4 regions of the Paenibacillus sp. FSL R5-0473 genome follow, and region 4 is predicted to be linked to each of the others. Evidence: riboswitches for the same ligand, from Rfam matches in the RefSeq annotation. Region 4 holds a riboswitch; each other region holds the start of a gene.

Region 1 (4,835 bases), 3.5 Mb from region 4:
GTAATTATAGAGATGAGGAAACCCTCCACATAAGTGAACATTCTGTGAACAGTTATGGTTTTTCCAAATTAAAATTGGATTTGACAACCATGTAGTACAGCTCTATGATATCCCTTAAAATGGTAGAAACATTCACTACATAAGGAGGTTTTTGATTGTGAGTTTTCAAAAGCGCATTGACCACGTCGGCATTGCCGTGCGTGATCTGGAGACCACGCTGCGTTTCTATACGGAGATTGTTGGTCTTGAATTGAAAGACCGGGTAACCCATACTAACGGCGTCATTCAGCTCGCCTTTCTCGGCTTCAATGGAAGTAACGAGACTGAGATTGAGCTAATTCAAGGATACAGCGACAAGCTGCCTTCCGAAGGTACGGTGCACCATTTTGCGATCCACGTGCATGATCTTGATTCTGAGTACCAACGCATCCAATCCACCGAAGCCGAATTTATCGACGGAGAGATTATCACACTGCCTAACGGTTATCGCTATTTCTTCATCTATGGACCTGAAAAGGAATGGATTGAGTTCTTCCAGCGCTAAGAATTGGAGTTGATTTATGAACATTTTAATTACCGGCGCAGCCGGAAAAATTGGACGTGACTTGTCCCAACACTTGTCAGAGGCATTTCACCTGCGACTAACGGATTTAAATATCGACAGACTGCATACGTATCAAGGGACCGGCCATGAGATCATGACACTGGATGTGACAGACCCCGAAGCCTGTCAGCATGCTTGCGAAGGCATGGATGTGGTTGTACATCTGGCGGGAGATCCTTCCCCGAATGCCGGATTTTATGAATCGTTGTTGGACATCAATATCAAAGGTACATTTAATGTATTCCGTGCAGCTAAAGACCAAGGTGTACGAAGAGTCATTCTTGCAAGCAGTGCACAGACGATTGAGGGGTATCCCATTGATGCTCAAGTCTATCCGGACATGCCAACACGCCCACGGAATTTGTACGGGGTTAGCAAATGTTTTGGAGAATCGCTCGCTTCCTATTTTGCGTATACCGAAGGTTTACAAAGTGTAGCAATACGTATAGGTGCATATGATGATTTTCAACCGGACGGACCAGTGCTGGAGGCAAGGGATATGAGCGCATATATTAGTCCGGCTGACTTGTGTGATTTGATGTTCAAAGCAATTACAACTACCGATCTGGAACCCTTCACCATACTGCATGGGATCTCGAATAATCGGTTTAAACGATTGAATCTGGAAACCACTCAGAAACAGGTAGGTTATGACCCAAAATCCGATGCTTTTGCACTCAGTCAGATTGCCTTATATGATTCGCCACGATAATTATTGAAAATAACACATCCAAGCAGGCTGTTATACATATGTATAACGGCCTGTTTGATAACTTATACGTGTCCCTATCCAGTTCATGACTGGACACGTTCCACCCGCTGGCCTATAATTACACCTAGTAATGCCCGTAACTTCATAGTTTCCCAGGGGAGTCGGAATTGGCCGGCTGAGAGTGTATCCCACCAAGATACTAACCCTTAGACCTGATCTGGATCATGCCAGCGTAGGAATCGGAGTATATCGAAATGGCACAGCCCTATGGCTGAACGCCACCTCTCTAACGCCTGCACGCGTCCCGGAATACGGGGCGCTTTTTTTGTTACTATCAGAAAGTATAAGACTGGAAGCATCACCTTCCTGATATTGCAAGAAAAACTGCCGCTAAACGCGGTCTGGCTTCCTTGAATGACATCGATGGACGTTTTACTTGTTCAAAAATAACGTCATCCAGATCTCAACTGGTATAAATCTGTCGATTTATGCAAGATGATTGGATATGAAGCCAAGGAGTACCCCGTGCCAATCGGCCGGACATACCGAAGGAGAGACCACAGATGAAATGGCGTAAAACGATGGGATTGTTGCTCTTATGCGTGCTTATGGTGACTGTAGCCGCATGTGGTGGCAAAGAAGCTGCCCCAGCTGGGCAGAACGGCAACACAAATACGGAAAGCAGCAACGAAGGTGACACTGCCGCCCTGAAAGATATTAAAGTGGTGCTCGACTGGACACCAAATACGAATCATACAGGCCTGTATGCAGCTGTAGATCAAGGTTTTTATAAAGCCGCAGGCTTGAACGTTGAGATTGTACAACCAGGTGCCGGTGGCGCAGATACAATGGTTGCCTCGAATGAAGTGCCTTTTGGCGTAAGTTATCAGGAGAGTGTAACTCAAGCCCGCACACAGGGTGTTCCATTGGTCTCCATCGCAGCAGTTATTCAGCATAATACATCTGGTTTCGCTGCTCCGGCGGATCGGAATATCAAGTCACCGAAAGATTTTGAAGGTAAAACCTATGGCGGTTGGGGTTCCCCAGTCGAAGAAGCCGTGATGCAATCCATTATGGAAGGCGACGGAGCCGATGTATCCAAAGTGAAAAACATTAACATGGGTGATGCCGACTTTTTCACCGCAGTGAAACGGGATATCGATTTCGCATGGATTTTCTACGCCTGGACAGGTATTGAAGCCGAACTGCGCGGAGAACCGATCGACATGTTATATGTGAAGGATTATTCAGATGCACTGGATTACTACACGCCTGTACTAGTAACAAACGAGCAGACGATCCAAAACGACCCTGAGTTGGTGAAAGCATTCCTGAAAGCCACTTCAGAAGGATATCAATACGCAATTGATCATCCCGAAGACGCAGCAAACATTCTGATCAAGGCCGTACCGGACTTGGATAAAGACTTGGTACTGGCAAGCCAGAAGTGGCTTAGTCCAAAATACACGGATGACGCCCCGCGTTGGGGTGAGCAAAAGCAGGAAGTGTGGCAGAACTACACCGACTGGATGTTTAGCAAAAAACTGCTGGATGAACAGATCGATGTGAGCAAGGCATATACGAACGAGTTTTTACCCCAATAAAATTTCTCATATAAAACGAACTTAATATTTACACGATGACGGAGAGGACAGAAATAACGTGAAAAAGCGAAGCGGTCGCCTTTATCACCGGATTTTCCCTTTAGAGAAAGGGAATCAAAAAAATCTGGGGATAACAGCGATTGGAAGGTTATTCTGTCATCGAAGTGGCAAGTGTAACAGTCATTAGTTCATTTTATTTATCACGAAAGGAGCCGTGATCTCTCATGGCAAGCACACTACTTAGTATTCAGGTTATCCCGAAAACGCCAAATGGCGAGAACTCTTATCCTTACGTTGATCGCGCCATTGAAGTTATTCAGCAATCCGGCCTGAAATATCAGGTGAACGCGCTCGACACCACGATGGAGGGGGAACTAGAGGAACTGCTGGAAGTTGTCCGTAAAATGCACGAGGTACTCGTGGAGGCTGGCAGCCCAAGCATCATCTCCCAGATCAAAATCGCCCATAGCCCTACCGGCTTCAGCATGGATACCCTGACGGAGAAGTATCGCTAATGCCTGCCTATTTCAAAAGTGTATGGCCGCCCATTGTGGCGGTTATTCTCTTTATAGCGATATGGCAGGGAGCCGTCTCCCTCTTCCATATTGAGAAATGGATGCTGCCTGCACCGTCCGACATCGCCCGCGAAGCGGCAACCCAGGCCGAACGGCTTGGCATGCACGCTTCCGCAACCATTCAGTTAACGCTGATTGGATTCGCCGCTGGAACAGCGGTTGGATTACTGATTGCGATGGTACTGCATTTGGTCCCTTTTCTCAAGTCAGCCCTGTATCCTTTACTTATTCTTAGTCAAAATATTCCGACCATCGCGCTCGCGCCGCTCCTGTTAATCTGGTTCGGATTCGGGCTACTGCCCAAGCTGATTACGATCATTCTGGTCTGCTTCTTCCCCGTTGCAGTGGCGGCCATGGACGGCTTGACCCGTACTGACGCGGCGATGATGAACTATATGCGCATGGCTGGTGCAAAGCGTCATCAGATCTTCTGGAAGCTGGAGCTCCCCCATGCGCTGCCATCCGTGTTCTCCGGTGTCAAAATCGCCGCTACCTATAGCGTGATGGGTGCCATCATCGCCGAATGGATCGGTGCAGACAAGGGTATTGGTTATTATATGATGTTGCAAAAGTCGGCTTATCGTACGGATCGCCTATTCGTAGCGATCATGATTATTGTCGCGCTCAGCTTGCTGCTCTTCCTGTTCATTGCCCTGCTGGAGAAGCTGCTCGTGCGCTGGCGGCCACAGAAGCGGTAGTAAAGCAAGTAATCTGTATATTAGGAAGTGATGACCATATGAATCGGCAACAGGACGAACAAGTCCATCATGGACGAGGAGCACACGCGATGGAGCCAACGCACGGTGAAAAGTTTAACTCGGCTACGCCTGATCGACCTGCCAACACGACTCCTGCTCCGGTTCCACCTGCACTGGACGTTGTTAATGTTCATGCATCATTCCGTGAACGGCGCAGCAAGCTACCGGTTCTGAACGGCCTGTCCCTGACTGTGGAGCAAGGCGAGTTTGTTGCTATCGTTGGACCTTCTGGCTGTGGCAAAAGTACTCTGTTCCATATCATCGGCGGTCTGCTGAAGCCACAGGAAGGCCAAGTACTTATGAACGGTCAGAATGTAACCGGACAGCGTGGCAAGATCAGTTATATGCCCCAACAGCCTGCTCTTTTCCCGTGGCGCACCATTGAAGATAATGTACTGCTTGCTGGTGAAGTAGCCTCAAGTGCACCCCCTCGGGCCGAAGCACTTGAGGAAGCTCGTAAGTGGTTAAGTAGCGTGGGTCTTGCCGGATTCGAGCAGGCGTATCCTCATATGCTGTCGGGCGGAATGCAGCAGCGTGCTGCATTTCTGCGTGCCCTTCTCAGTCCGCAGGAACTCATGCTGC
Region 2 (4,835 bases), 350 kb from region 4:
TTTAACATCGCATGCGGAGAATGCTTTTTTTGCAAAAATCAGCTGGAAAGCCAATGTGACAATTCCAACGAACACGGGGATATGGGCGCATATTTCGGCTACTCCGGAACGACCGGCGGATATCCCGGCGGGCAAGCGGAGTATTTACGGGTCCCATTTGCTAATTTTACCCACTTTAAGATCCCTGAAAACTGCGAACAACCGGACGAAAAGCTAAGCTTGATCGCCGATGCCATGACGACGGCATTCTGGAGCGTAGATAACGCCGGCGTTAAAAATGGAGATACGGTCATTGTGCTCGGCTGCGGCCCGGTCGGACTCCTAGCCCAGAAGTTCTGCTGGCTGAAAGGAGCTAAGCGGGTCATAGCCGTCGACTATGTCGATTACCGCTTAAAGCATGCGAAGCGAACAAACAATGTGGAAATAGTAAACTTCGAACAGGATAAGAATATTGGGAACACTCTCAAGGAAATGACCAAAGGCGGCGCCGATGTTGTCATTGATGCGGTAGGAATGGACGGCAAGATGAGCGATCTTGAATTTCTAGCCAGCGGTATGAAACTGCAAGGCGGCACCATGAGCGCATTTATCATTGCATCTCAGGCTGTTCGCAAAGGTGGCACCATTCAAGTCACTGGGGTATACGGCGGACGTTATAACGGATTCCCGCTCGGTGATATCATGCAGCGAAACGTGAATATCCGTTCCGGACAAGCTCCGGTCATTCACTACATGCCATACATGTACGAGTTGGTTACGTCTGGCAAAGTGGACCCTGGCGACATTGTTACGCACGTCATTCCGCTCAGCGAGGCCAAACGGGGCTATGAAGTGTTCGATACAAAAACGGACGATTGCATTAAAGTCATCTTAAAGCCTTAAATATGAATAGATACATGGGAGGACAATCTGAATGGATTCCACATACGCTTTGCATGAGATTCTCGAGGTACATGAAATAGCTGCGTTCAAGACGGTTTGTATGACTAAATCCAAGACCATGCAAGCTCTGGTAACCGACCCGGAGCTCAAGCAAATTTTGCAACAAGATGCGATCTTATCACAACAGCAGCTTCAGGAGCTCGGTGGAGTGCTGTCTAAAGCGACTGTATAGGAGATAAAAAAATGAACCCAATATTAGAACACATGACTGGTCTTAATACGCTGACCGATGACGTGATCGCAATGGATTTTTTGATGAACGCCAAGAGCGGTGTCAGAAACTACGCCATGGCTGTGACCGAATGTGCCACCCCCGAAATCAAACAAATTTTGATGAAACAGCTCGATGAAGCCATAGATTCTCATGAAAAGATATCAAATTACATGGTGCAGCATGGTTTATACCACCCTTACCATATTGCAGAGCAAATTCAGCTCGATCTGAAAAACATTCAGACTGCTATGAACATTCCGTCCTGACACCCTTTTTGATTTTAGCCAGAGACTTCAGAGAACAAAATGTCCCTGTGTCAAGAATTTCAACAATGAAAAAAGGCGGATACTATCCGCCCTTTTTTTGGCATCGTCACGAAACACGCTTATTGCAAGCGTTCCTTTACGTATTCTACTTATTTCTATCCTGAGACTGTTTATGGCCGCTGCTCTCTACTTTAATTGACTACAGTGAACTTAAGGCTCCAGCTTCCATGACATTTCCCAAAAATCAAGCTCAAAGCGACTGCACATCACGAAAATATCCTCCATCCGTTGGTACGTTCCCTCGCTACAGCCTTCTAATAGCTTATCAGTTAACGTCACTAGGGATTGATTGTTGCTGTTGTATTCAGAGGAAGCATATCCTGTGATCCACTCTCCGTAAAAAGGATGCTCAGCTGCACCTGGCTTTTGGGCAAGGACTTGACCAATCTCTGCATAGCTCCATGAGCAGGCCAGAATGGATACAAGTACTTCTGCTATGCCACCCGCATGGGAAACAGAGAGCATATAGTTAGTATAGGCTGCATTTTTCAGGGCAGGTTTTACCTGGAAAACATGATCCTCTGTAATTCCTAATCGCTCCATATAAGAACGATGAATTTTCATTTCACCATTCAGGATGTTATCTACGTTTTCACTAAAAAACTGCATCAATTTGGGGTCGTGCGACTTGACAATACCTAGTGCAAATACGCGGGCATAATCGAACAGGTACAAGTAGTCTTGCAGCAAATAATAACGAAATTGTTCAACCGTTAAGGAACCATCTCCGATTCCTTTAACAAAGGGATGCTCAAGACATTCCTTCCACACAGGCTGTGCTGCCTGATATAGTCTCTCTGAAATAGTCAACATGTGTTCCTCCAATTCATAATGTACGTATTTAAAAACAAAAAAACGAAACATCCTATGGATGTTTCGCAGACAAATACACTAAAACAAGGGGGTTCGCATGAGCTACCCAAGTACAGTGTTTCATCGTTGCATCCCTACGTTGGCATTATCCAAATCAGGTAAGGTCGGTTTAACACCCTCTCAGCCGGTTAAGGCTCCCTCGCAAACGGTTGTATGTAGTTGATTACTTTCCTATTCCCATAAAAGATAAAATAACATCCATTTAGTATATCAAGGGCTGTTAAATATAGTCAAGGAAGATTGTATCGCCCCTCATCACCTTTGGTGACGTATGTAAACGATGAAAACCATCACAACAATGGTTGAGTTTCAGCCACTGTTATGATGGTTTCTATTCTTGCAACTACTGCCGATGGTTTAATGCCCGAGTTTGTTCTTTCCGACAAAAGTGAGTATTCCGTACTGGGAAGTATTTCTCCAGCTCTCATTGGTCGTATCATTCCACTTGGCTACGCTCTGCTTACCTCCGCCCTGGTTGTCGTTAATTTGGAGCTCGAAACCGAGAACATTTCCTGCTTTGGGCGTCAATGATTGTAAATGAATTCTGGCTTCTACGAGATATCCTTTATTTGTTTTCTTCACAGCACTTACAAGGCGTCCAGGTGAGGCACCCCCTGCAAAGGTTCCCACATTGTCTGCACTGATTCTGAACTGGGCATCATCATATTGAAAATACGGTGTGCGCTGGTGATTCTCGTCCAGGAAAATCTCAACCGAATCCTGATCCCATGGGTTGATACTATCTGTAATGATGTTTGGATCAGTGACGTCGATCAGCAGGTATAGATACTCACCTGACCACATTGCGCGAGCCACTGCCTCTGCACCTTCGCTCTGGTTCAACCGTTTTACTTCAAATGGTGCAGCCTTATTCCATGATGTGTCTTTCTTCCCATCAATCTGAACAATCCCTTGCACAGCTTGTGCAGATTTGGGCATAGGGGCGAGTTGAATCACGCCGTATTTGCTTGTATCCTGTTCCTGAGATTGTGTTCGATCATTCCAGTACAGTGGATTATAAGGTTGTGTCCCACTTGAACCGCCATCAGTCACACGGATATCCAATCCGGCTTCATATTCTGATCCGACTTGGATACCACCCCACGGAATGGACAATTCAACCTGATATCCGGCTTTTGTCTCGCGTACACGATATGAACGCTGCTCCACACCCTCAGCTTTGCCCGACCGCTTAATGATTACGTGTCGGTCATCTGCTTCATATGAAGTGGTCTTGCCATTATTGAGATCAACAAAGATATCTACTCTGTCATTCACATCTGCCTTTGCATCCTGTACATCCACGAGGATATACAGGTTACTATGATCCCATAAAGTGCGGAAACTGGCTGATCCCGAAGAGTCACCCTTCAGTGGAGTAGACACCGCTTTGTTCCAGAGCGGATCTTGTGTCTGTTTTTTGATATCCGGTTTACCCGAAAGTGAGACGGCTCTCTGCGTCAACACAGGCAAACTGGATTCATCCACGAGTCCCCAGTATGCCTTTTTGGCCTTCAGGGCTGAATCAAACAGCATAGCCTGGTTGTTGTAAGACTTCTCATCTTGGAGTCCCCATAAGGTAACTGAAGAAATGTGGTCTTTGTGTTTTTTGTACAAATCCAACAGTTCCTTATATCGATACGCCTGCTTTACTGCAACTTCATCGGACATCTCTTCACCAAATGGAATTCCGCTATCCACATCCAGTTCCGTGATCTGAATATCCAATCCAAGTTCGGCGAACATGCTGATCGTTTTTTCAATTTCCTTGATGGGCGGGGATTCCAGGTTATAGTGGGATTGCAAACCCACACCATCGATGAGCCCTTTCTCTTTCAGTCGTTTGACCAACTGATACATATGCTCTCTTTTCTCAGAGATTTCCGTGAAGTATTCGTTGTAATATAATTTGGCATTCGGATCGGCTGCACGAGCGAATTCATAGGTTTTCTCAATATAATCCGGACCAATTAGTTCATAAAAGGGACTTTTACGTAAACCGTTGGCATCACCATTGCTATCCGCAATCGCCTCGTTTACCACATCCCAGGCATAGATCTTACCTTTGTATCGGGTCATGACGGTTTCAACGTAATCCTGAATCCGGGCAAGTAGTAATTCTCGACTCGCAGGGTTACCCTGAGGATCCTTGAACATCCACTCTGCTGCATCAATATGCCACAACAACGCATGTGCGCGTACGCCCATACCATGCTCCTCGGCGAACTGAACATATTGATCGGCTGCCTCGAACTCATAAACACCTTCGGAAGGAGACATGTACTTCGGTTTCATCTCGTAGGTTGCGGTCAAGCTGTTAAAGTGCTTTGTGAGCAGTTGTCCATATGCGCCTTCCAACTGCCAGCGATACACCGCTGCACCAATGGGGAAATCATCTTGATACAGGTCTTTCAGAGACAGAATCCCTTCTTCAATCTCCAGTTGCTCGGCCAGAGTAAATGATACATCATCCACATAGA
Region 3 (4,835 bases), 3.2 Mb from region 4:
AGATCGGACACTTTTGTTTGCAGCGGGGCTTCGCTCTGGGATGATTGATACATGAATGCCCCTCCTTTGAAGTTCAGTTGAAGATAACAACGACATGTAAAGAGAATTGCGTCGATTTCAGAGCCTGCTTCAGAGCGATATCTTAATGTAATATATCTTTATCGTATGTTCCAATATAGTCAAAGTCAATTGATTGAGGGCATTTGTTACGCAATTGTTATATAGTTCTTAAGATATATGGGTAACATTACCTTAGTGTGTAAATTACAGGGGATTAAGTCTTATAAAAAGGAAAAATTTACACGTTGGCCTATTTTGATTTTGGCTCTTTTTGGTTTACAGATGAGACCGTTTCTCATATAATTTATGTAACCAAGTTTCATGTGATGAAACATGAGGAGGGCATTATGCCATGGAAGATCGCAAGTTAACCGTCCGGGCTGTGGAACGGGCGCTGGATATATTATTATGTTTTACCACACGCAGTGATCTGGGACTCACCGAAATTGCCAGCCAGATTGGCCTGCACAAAAGTACAGTGCACCGTTTGATGGCTACGCTGGAGGATCGAGGGTTCGTGATCCGCGATGCAGCAACAGAGAAGTACCGACTTGGCATCCGAATCTGGGAGCTGTCAGCTCATATGTCCCGCAGTGATGATCCCGCTATTCTGCTGTTGCCTGCGATGGAGCGACTGAGAGATCGATTGGGGGAAACCGTTAGTCTGTACCTGCGTGATGGGAGTGAACGGATTCGAATTCAGGCTGTGCAAAGTGATCAGGCGATCCGCCGAGTTGCTCCCGTTGGTGTTAGACTCCCGCTGTCTGTGGGGGCTTCCAGCAAAGTCCTGATGGCGTTTGCCACGGACGAGGATCGTGAAGAACTGATGAACGGGCCGGAATGGCCGGTGTTTATTGATCCCGCGGTGTATTTAGCGCAGATGGGAGATATCCGGGATAACGGATATGCCACAAGTTACGAGGAACGTGAGCCGGGAGCTGCCGCGGTATCTGTACCGATTATGGATCGCAGAGGCAATATTGCAGCTGCGCTCTCGGTCTCAGGACCTGTCAGCCGACTTTCGCAGGAGACATTGCATGAATACGCACCTGTGTTGAAGGATGCTGCTACGCAAATGGGGCTCATGTTATCCTGATGTTGAGGTAAGTTTTTTCTCCAATAGAGTTTGATCATTTGGAATATAAAGGTTGTTTTTATGTTCCGGTTGCGCTACTCTGTAATGGACGGCTCAACGGGGCCAGCTTCATTGAATATGAACGGCGGCTTATGTAAGCCGCAACTTATTAACGTTACTGGGGGAGTCCGAATTGTCCGGACTGAGACGGAATCGCAAGAGATTCCGGACCCTTTGCACCTGATCTGGATCATACCAGCGTAGGGAAGTAATCGGCGATATGACCACAACCACCACATGATGTGACCCTTGTAGGGCTCCGTTAAGGAGCTGCGTAAAGGTGCATTATTGGTGATGGACATAAAAGTCGGTTCCTTCGGGGACCGGCTTTTTTATATACAGGGAACGGGCGATATAGCGCGGATTTTATGGGCTTCTTTTTCAATAACCTGCGAAAGTGGGCTTGGATAAGGAGAGGAGTCACCATAGATTCATGATTTGTGGCAGCCTCCGTCTGTTGTTAACTGTACATGAAAAGTGTCTCCCCTGGTCTGGTGTAGGATCGCTCTTTCTTCTCTGCATTGCGCATGATTTGGACAGGTACGTAAGCGACCTAATGATGAAACCAACCAAACAAGCGACGAACACTGAGGAGGAGACAAGCGAACATGAGTACAGGAAATCAAACGAGACAACAAGGGATGGAACAGGAACATAACGATCAGCAGGTGGAAAAAGAAACAGGGGCGGCCGGACGGGTTCAGCCCTTTCCGGGCAGCCGCAAAGTCTACATTCAGGGCTCACGGCCGGACATTGCTGTACCGGAACGTGAGATAGCCCTTCATGACACGAATACTCCCCAAGGGGTGGAGCATAACGAACCGCTGCGTGTCTACGATACGAGCGGCCCGATGACCGATCCCGCATTTCACGCCGATATCCGTGCAGGTCTGCCAGCTCTGCGCACACGTTGGATCACAGAGCGTGGCGATGTCGAAGCTTACCAAGGCCGTACAGTTAAACCGGAGGATAACGGACTGAAGCCCGGAGGGAAGAGAGCTGGCGCTGAAGAGTACCCCGGATTGCGTGGCAAACCGCTGCGAGCACAGCCAGGACGCTGCGTGACTCAGATGCATTATGCGAGGCAGGGAGTCATTACGGCTGAGATGGAATTCGCCGCCATTCGTGAAGGCGTGGAGCCGGAATTTGTGCGGCAGGAGCTGGCGAGTGGACGGGCCATTCTGCCATCCAACATCAATCACCCGGAGAGTGAGCCGATGTTGATCGGTCGTCATTTTCACGTGAAGATCAATGCCAACATAGGTAACTCTGCCGTATCTTCCTCCATCGAGGAAGAGGTCGAGAAGATGACTTGGGCGGTACGATGGGGATCGGATACGGTGATGGATCTGTCCACAGGCAAAAACATTCATACCACCCGGGAATGGATCATCCGTAATTCACCTGTGCCGATTGGTACGGTACCGCTGTATCAGGCGCTGGAGAAGGTGAATGGCGAAGCGGAAGCGCTGACCTGGGAGTTGTACCGTGACACACTCATTGAGCAGGCAGAGCAGGGCGTGGACTACTTTACGATTCATGCAGGTGTACTGTTGCGTTATATCCCCATGACCGCCAAGCGGATGACAGGCATTGTGTCTCGAGGTGGGTCCATTATGGCAGCATGGTGCCTTGCGCATCATCAGGAGAATTTTTTGTACACCCATTTTGAAGAAATCTGCGAGATTATGAAAAGGTATGATGTGGCGTTTTCGCTGGGAGATGGACTTCGTCCAGGCAGTATCTACGATGCGAATGACGAAGCTCAGATGGCGGAACTGGCTACGCTTGGGGAACTGACGCAGATCGCATGGAAGCATGATGTGCAGGTGATGATCGAAGGCCCGGGTCACGTGCCGATGCATAAAATCAAGGAGAATGTGGACTTGCAGATGGAAATCTGTAAAGAAGCACCGTTCTACACACTTGGGCCGCTAACGACCGACATTGCGCCAGGATATGATCACATCACGTCCGCCATTGGGGCAGCCATGATTGGCTGGTTCGGCACGTCCATGCTCTGTTATGTTACGCCAAAAGAACATTTGGGCCTGCCCAACAAGGATGATGTGCGGGAAGGGGTCATCGCCTACAAGATCGCAGCTCATGCCGCCGATCTGGCGAAAGGCCATCCGCGTGCTCAACGCCGCGATGACGCATTGTCCAAGGCACGCTTTGAGTTCCGCTGGCGGGACCAGTTCAACCTGTCACTGGACCCGGAACGGGCATTATCCTACCATGACGAGACGCTGCCAGCAGAAGGGGCCAAGGAAGCTCATTTCTGCTCCATGTGCGGACCAAAGTTCTGTAGCATGCGCATTACGCAGGACATTCGTGCCTTTGCCGCTGATAAAGGATTGTCCGAGAATGAGGCTGTAGCTGCCGGGATGCAGGAAAAGGCCGAGGAATATCGGACACGCTCCTAGGCGCCGGTACAGCGCAAGCTGGGCAGTCTGAAATAGAGATAAAGCCGTTTCTCTCTGTCATTGCAGAGAAGAACGGCTTTTTTTAGTTTTATGTCATGTATGTATTCTTAACCTTACTCAGCCTTTATCAGAATTAGCTTTGTGATTAAGTGTGGTCCATATCTTATACAGAATTCCTGCGATAACGAATAAAAGAGCATCACTGAGTTTTGGTGCTCCTCCGTATAGAAATGCGGAACAGGAAAAACCTACTATAAACAGTAAAACAATATAGAGGAATCGCATATTAGTTCACCTCGTTAATTTGTGGTGTTACTAAGTAAGTGAGTTCATAGTTGCATAGTTTCAGATAGAACTTGTTACTTCACTCCAAATCAGCATCTACTCTCGAGTCAGTCCCAAATTCTTCTCCAAATACGCCGCAAGCAATGCCAGCGGGCTATGGATTGGAATACCGCGATCTATTGTAACCTGTGCAGCAGCGGGAGCCATAGACAGCTGGGATGCCACTACCGTTTTACCCGGATACTGCTCAGCAATCTGCTGTAAGCCTTCACGTACCGCTTCGAGATACCCTTGCTGATCTCCACGCATAATCAACTCAAATGTCCCAGGGATGCACACCGCTTCCGTCTGAGATGTCTTGGCAACGTGTAGTTGCTCATTCTCATCCTCTTGCTGTAATGCCTGATTCAACCGTGCCATCGTTCCTTCAACGGTTGCCGGGTTGGTGAATGCTATTATGTAATCTCCTGGTACTCGCCGCATCTCCTGCAATAACGGATCATCTATGCCGATCACAGGCACAGGGACCTGTGACGCTTCCTGCTCCAGTACTGTCGCAAACAGGGTGCAGGTGACCAGAATGGCATCGGCATGACACTCAGCGATCCATTGGAGAGTCTGGGCTACCTTCTCGTGAATGACAACCTCGGAAAAGTCAGCATCATGTTTAAGACGGTCCAGACCTGGATCGACGTAATGGACCAATTCAACTTCATAAGGAGCAAGCGTCTCTTCAATTAAGGCGATGTTGGAATAATGAGCGTGAAAACAACCAATGGTGATCATGTGCTAAGTCCCCTTTTACAGTTCGTATATGTCATGGATCTTTTAGATATTTAAACCATTATAGAAACATGCCTGAGAACTGTACAGTCGTTTATTGCTCAACGCCAATAACCGCCCTTCCGCCAAGCTGCGGAAAGACGGTC
Region 4 (4,835 bases):
GGCTGCTGCATAACGCTTTACGGGAATCATGCCTGCCTCATATGCCAATCTACCCGCTTCTACCCCCAATCGCATCGCTTTAGCCATGCTCACTGGATCCCCTGATCCGGATACGGCTGTATTTAACAATACGCCATCGGCACCAAGTTCCATCGCATAAGCAACATCTTTTGGGGAGCGCAATCCTGCATCCACAATTACAGGTACAACGGCCTGCTCAATGATGATCTCAAGGTTATAGGGATTGATGATACCTCTACCAGCTCCGATGGGAGAAGCGCCAGGCATTACAGCATGTACGCCAAGTAATTGCAGCCTTTTGGCCAGAATGACATCATCCGAAATATAAGGCATTACCGTGAAGCCCTTTTCCAGCAAAATTTCGCAAGCCTTGTACGTTTCAATCGGATCTGGGAGTAATGTCATTCCATCTCCGATGACTTCGACTTTTATCATATCACAAAGTCCTGAAGCCCGCGCAAGCTCGGCAATCCGCACCGCCTCTTCCGCAGTGGAAGCCCCTGCCGTATTCGGAAGAAGTGTGTATTTATCCAGATCCAACGTATCCAGGAAATGCTTCTGGTTACGCTCTTCCAGATTCAGACGACGAACAGCAAAGGTCAAAACTTCCGTTTCAGATGCTTCCACAGCCTGACTTTGCACTTCCAGATCCGAAAACTTACCTGTTCCAAGCAACAATCTGGACTCAAACGTATATTTACCAATGTTCAACATCATCAACCGCCTCCTACAAAATGTACAATCTCAATTCGATCGCCTTCTCTTAATTCCGTCGTTTCATGATACTCGCGGGTTAAAATATGCTTATTCAGCTCTACAACTACAGTCTTGACATGCAGGTCAAAAGATTGGAGCAATTTATCCACACGATTCAATCTGTCTTCAATCTCCATCCGTTGACCATTAACGATGATATTCACTGCACCACTCCCTTTCTGTTCAATCGCTCAGGGGTCAGCGCCTCAATTCCGAGTTCTTCTGAGCTTTTGCCAGCGAGCAACTCAGCGATAAGCCTGCCTGTTATCGCACTAAGTAAGATACCGTTGCGGTAATGCCCAAAGGCGGCGAACAGCCCGGGTATACTCTTGCATGCACCTATATAAGGCAGTCCATCGGGAGTTGCCGGTCTCACGCCTGCCCACGCTCGTATAAATTGCGCTTCTTTCATCCCAGGCACCCAGTGGGTAGCCGCTGTGATCAGCTTCTGAACACCCTGTACAGAAACGTTCAGATCCGTTCTGCCTGGCAGACTGGTTGCCCCGAGCCAAACTTCGCCATTGGCTTTGGGAACAATATAGATATCCTCTGCATACACCGTTCTGTCAGGTCTGTACCCTGCATGTTCATCTGCGAACTGAACGGCGGCTATTTCACCTTTTACCGACCACACAGGCAAGCTCAGATTCACATGTCTCATCAACTCTTCACTCTGTAATCCAGCCGCTATAATGACATGTTTGCATCTCATCTCGCCGATCGATGTGTTGATCCCCTGCACGCCGTGTTCGTTTGCTTGCACACGTATATCCTGTATGTCCTCCATAACCTGTGCTCCCAATACTTGAGCGGATTCAGCATATGCCTTTGTTAGATGGACTGGAAGAATCTCACTCTCGTAAGGTCTGTAGTAGGCTCCATACGTATCTCTGTTAAGCCATGGTGCCTCCTGTTGCACAACGGAACGATCCCACCACACCTCATCAGCAGAAGCAGACAACGCAGACTTCCGATTGTTCTTATAGCTACTTAATTCACTGTATGAACGAAAAGGAGTTAGGAATCCATGGCGTTGCAGACCAGTCTCTACCTCACTGAGTGTAGCCATTAGCACCTGTTGCTCGATAAGTAACTGCCTGCTCTGCCTGGCAAGCTTAGCCATCAAAGGATGAGCAAAATCCTCACTGTCTGCTGCCAGCATCCCAGCCGCTGCGCAAGAAGTCCCTCCTGCAATCGCCGAACGCTCCAGTAACAGCACATCCTGTCCACGGGAAGCAAGCTCATACGCAATGGCACATCCAACAACGCCTCCGCCTACAATAATCGTTTCTGCATAAATCTTATCCGGTCTATCAGTAATGATCTTTTTCATCCTCTCATCTCCTTGATTCAGCGGCTCAAACTTTCTGTAGCAACGATAGCCTGCCTTAATGATTCAGCGGCCCGATCCGGGGAATCGCTCGCCCATACATTCGAAATCACAGCGACTCCCTGTGAGCCTGCAGAGCGAATAGCGTGAATGTTTCCCGGTTCGATGCCCCCAATCGCCATGACAGGAATGGAGACACCAGAGCACACTTCATCCAGAGCATATAATCCTCTTGGTTCAAGATCAGGCTTACTGTTGGTTGAGTAGACATGCCCGAAGAAAAGGTAATCGGCTCCCCGTTCTTCAGCGATTTTTGCCTCATCGATTGAATGAACAGATACACCCAGACGAATTCGCTGGACATTGCTTATAACAGTAGGGTTATAGTTACGTATCGCTTCTTGTCCCCAATGTACACCGCCATAGATGTCATTCTGTGGTGGCAGTTCTGAACCATTGATAACGATGCGACAAGATGGAACGCCAATGCGACGCAGACTTTCAGCCCAACCTATCTTGTCTTGCCATGTGAGTTGTTTTTCTCGTATGTGAATATAGTCCACCCATGGCCAAACGTCCTTTGCAGCTTTTACAAAAGATGCTTGATCCCCTGTACCCGTAGATACAACATGCAATTCAAATGATTCGTGAACATGTTCATGATAAATTACCGTACTGTTCATCTCCTTTCAGGCGTGAATGCTATGAAAACACAAAAAAGCCACTCCCGTAGGGGAGTGGCTGCGTATTAATTATAGGACCAGATGACTGACTGATACATACAGTTCATTTCGTGCAATAAAGCTATAGACCTTATAGCCATAACGTTATACACGCAACTGCATGTTTCAATTTACTAAGCAAGACGGTTGAATTCTTTCGAATTGCCGTTTGCTCACGTCATTCACTGAAACGCGCTCGCCACTTCCCTACGCTGGTATGATCCAGATCAGGTGCAAAGGGTCCGGAATCGCATTCTTCCATCTCAGCCACATCGTGCGGCCCCCCTAGTGTTCATATGAAGTTGTAGCCTATGTTACCATAGAAGGATTTTTTTGTCACCGTTCATTTCTATTAAGCGTTGCTTGAATTGTCTAGTTTTTCTCAGACCATTCTTCAACATTCCATGTTTTGGTAACCCAACCCTCGTAGAAATCAGGTTCATGAGATACCAGCAACACCGTTCCCTTGAATTCTTGCAAGGCACGCTGTAACTCAGCTTTAGCTGTGACATCCAAATGGTTCGTCGGCTCATCGAATAGAATCCAGTTGCTTTCACGCATCAAGAGTTTGCATAGACGAACCTTGGCTTGCTCTCCACCACTCAGCATGTTAAGCGGACGGGTAATGTGCTCATTTTTCAACCCGCAGCGAGCGAGATGACCCCGGACTTCATTTTGGGTCAAATGTGAAAACTCATTCCACACATCCTCAATCGGCGTGATATTCCCAGCACGAACTTCCTGCTCAAAATAGGCCGTTTCGAGATAATCTCCCAAGAAAGTCTTTCCACTGAGTGGAGATATTTTTCCCAGGATGGTTTTCAGCAGTGTTGATTTACCCACACCATTACAACCTACGATGGCAATTTTTTCACCACGTTCAATTGTCATTGTCATCTTAGGCAGCAAAGGATACGTATATCCAATTTCAAAATCAATGCCCTCAAAGACCGTTTTGCTACTCGCACGGGCATCCTTGAATTTGAACGTTGGTTTGGCCGCTTCATCTGGACGATCAATACGTTCAATTCTGTCCAGCTGTTTCTCCCGGCTCTTCGCTCGACCCGAAGTTGAAGCACGTGCCTTATTACGCTGAATGAAATCTTCTTGCTTCTTGATGTACTCTTGCTGTTTCTCGTATGCATCAATATGCTGGGCTTTATTCATATCAGCCATCTCAAGGAACTTGTTATAGTTCGCTGCATATCTCGTTAATTTGGCAAATTCCAAATGATAAATGACATTTACGACTTCATTCATGAATTCCGTGTCATGGGAAATTAAGAGGAACGCATGAGGGTAGTCCTTCAGGTAACGTGACAACCATTCAATGTGCTCTACATCCAGGTAGTTGGTCGGCTCATCCAGCAAAAGGGCTGTAGGCTTCTCAAGCAGAAGCTTGGCAAGAAGCACCTTTGTACGTTGTCCACCACTTAGAGCTGCGACATCCCGATCAAGACCAATTGCGGACAAACCAAGTCCATTGGCCATCTCTTCCACTTTTACGTCAATCAGATAAAAGTCGCCCTGTTCCAGTTGTTCCTGAATATCGCCCATCTCTTCCAGCAACTGCTCTAGCTTATCTGGATCTGCATCTGCCATCTGGTCCGTTATATTCATCATTTCTTTTTCTAATTCAAGCAACGGAAGGAAAGCATCTTTAAGAACGTCACGAATGGTTTTGCCTGGGGTAAGCTTCGTGTGCTGATCCAGATATCCATAACGGACCTTAGGTGTCCATTCCACTTTTCCACTATCTTTAAGCAATTTACCGGTAAGGATGTTCATTAATGTGGATTTACCCACACCATTGGCACCAACAAGTCCTACACGCTCTCCGGCAAGTAAACGAAACGATACATTTTTAAATAACGTGCGATCTCCAAAATTGTGACTTACGTTCTCTACTGACAATAAACTCATAAGATGAGGTTGCTCCTATCTATTAGACATTACTTTTATTATTGTTCCGAAACCCTATTCTAGCACAGGTCCCGTCTTTTCTG

What was found. Region 4 has a riboswitch for thiamine pyrophosphate ahead of MKY28_RS08565 (thiamine phosphate synthase). Riboswitches for the same ligand answer to the same signal wherever they lie in the genome.
Region 1: another riboswitch for thiamine pyrophosphate. It lies ahead of MKY28_RS23735 (ABC transporter substrate-binding protein); the one in region 4 lies ahead of MKY28_RS08565 (thiamine phosphate synthase).
Region 2: another riboswitch for thiamine pyrophosphate. It lies ahead of tenA (thiaminase II); the one in region 4 lies ahead of MKY28_RS08565 (thiamine phosphate synthase).
Region 3: another riboswitch for thiamine pyrophosphate. It lies ahead of thiC (phosphomethylpyrimidine synthase ThiC); the one in region 4 lies ahead of MKY28_RS08565 (thiamine phosphate synthase).

What each region holds. Positions count from the first base shown of each region.
Region 1 covers NZ_JBBORL010000001.1:5,419,892-5,424,726, forward strand. Annotated here, with positions in the region: gene MKY28_RS23725 (VOC family protein) at 158-544, shown strand; gene MKY28_RS23730 (NAD-dependent epimerase/dehydratase family protein) at 561-1,316, shown strand; TPP riboswitch at 1,461-1,573, shown strand; gene MKY28_RS23735 (ABC transporter substrate-binding protein) at 1,880-2,920, shown strand; gene MKY28_RS23740 (thiamine-binding protein) at 3,145-3,435, shown strand; gene MKY28_RS23745 (ABC transporter permease) at 3,435-4,193, shown strand; gene MKY28_RS23750 (ABC transporter ATP-binding protein) at 4,232-4,835, shown strand, end outside.
Region 2 covers NZ_JBBORL010000001.1:2,303,375-2,308,209, forward strand. Annotated here, with positions in the region: gene MKY28_RS10100 (zinc-dependent alcohol dehydrogenase) at 1-882, shown strand, start outside; gene MKY28_RS10105 (hypothetical protein) at 914-1,114, shown strand; gene MKY28_RS10110 (spore coat protein) at 1,126-1,422, shown strand; gene tenA (thiaminase II) at 1,633-2,295, opposite strand; TPP riboswitch at 2,409-2,506, opposite strand; gene MKY28_RS10120 (endo-1,4-beta-xylanase) at 2,713-4,835, opposite strand, start outside.
Region 3 covers NZ_JBBORL010000001.1:5,162,810-5,167,644, reverse strand. Annotated here, with positions in the region: gene MKY28_RS22605 (alpha/beta hydrolase) at 1-53, opposite strand, end outside; gene MKY28_RS22600 (IclR family transcriptional regulator) at 413-1,156, shown strand; TPP riboswitch at 1,306-1,419, shown strand; gene thiC (phosphomethylpyrimidine synthase ThiC) at 1,837-3,621, shown strand; gene MKY28_RS22590 (hypothetical protein) at 4,003-4,692, opposite strand.
Region 4 covers NZ_JBBORL010000001.1:1,950,654-1,955,488, reverse strand. Annotated here, with positions in the region: gene MKY28_RS08580 (thiazole synthase) at 1-735, opposite strand, end outside; gene thiS (sulfur carrier protein ThiS) at 738-941, opposite strand; gene thiO (glycine oxidase ThiO) at 938-2,110, opposite strand; gene MKY28_RS08565 (thiamine phosphate synthase) at 2,128-2,790, opposite strand; TPP riboswitch at 3,017-3,126, opposite strand; gene MKY28_RS08560 (ABC-F family ATP-binding cassette domain-containing protein) at 3,202-4,752, opposite strand.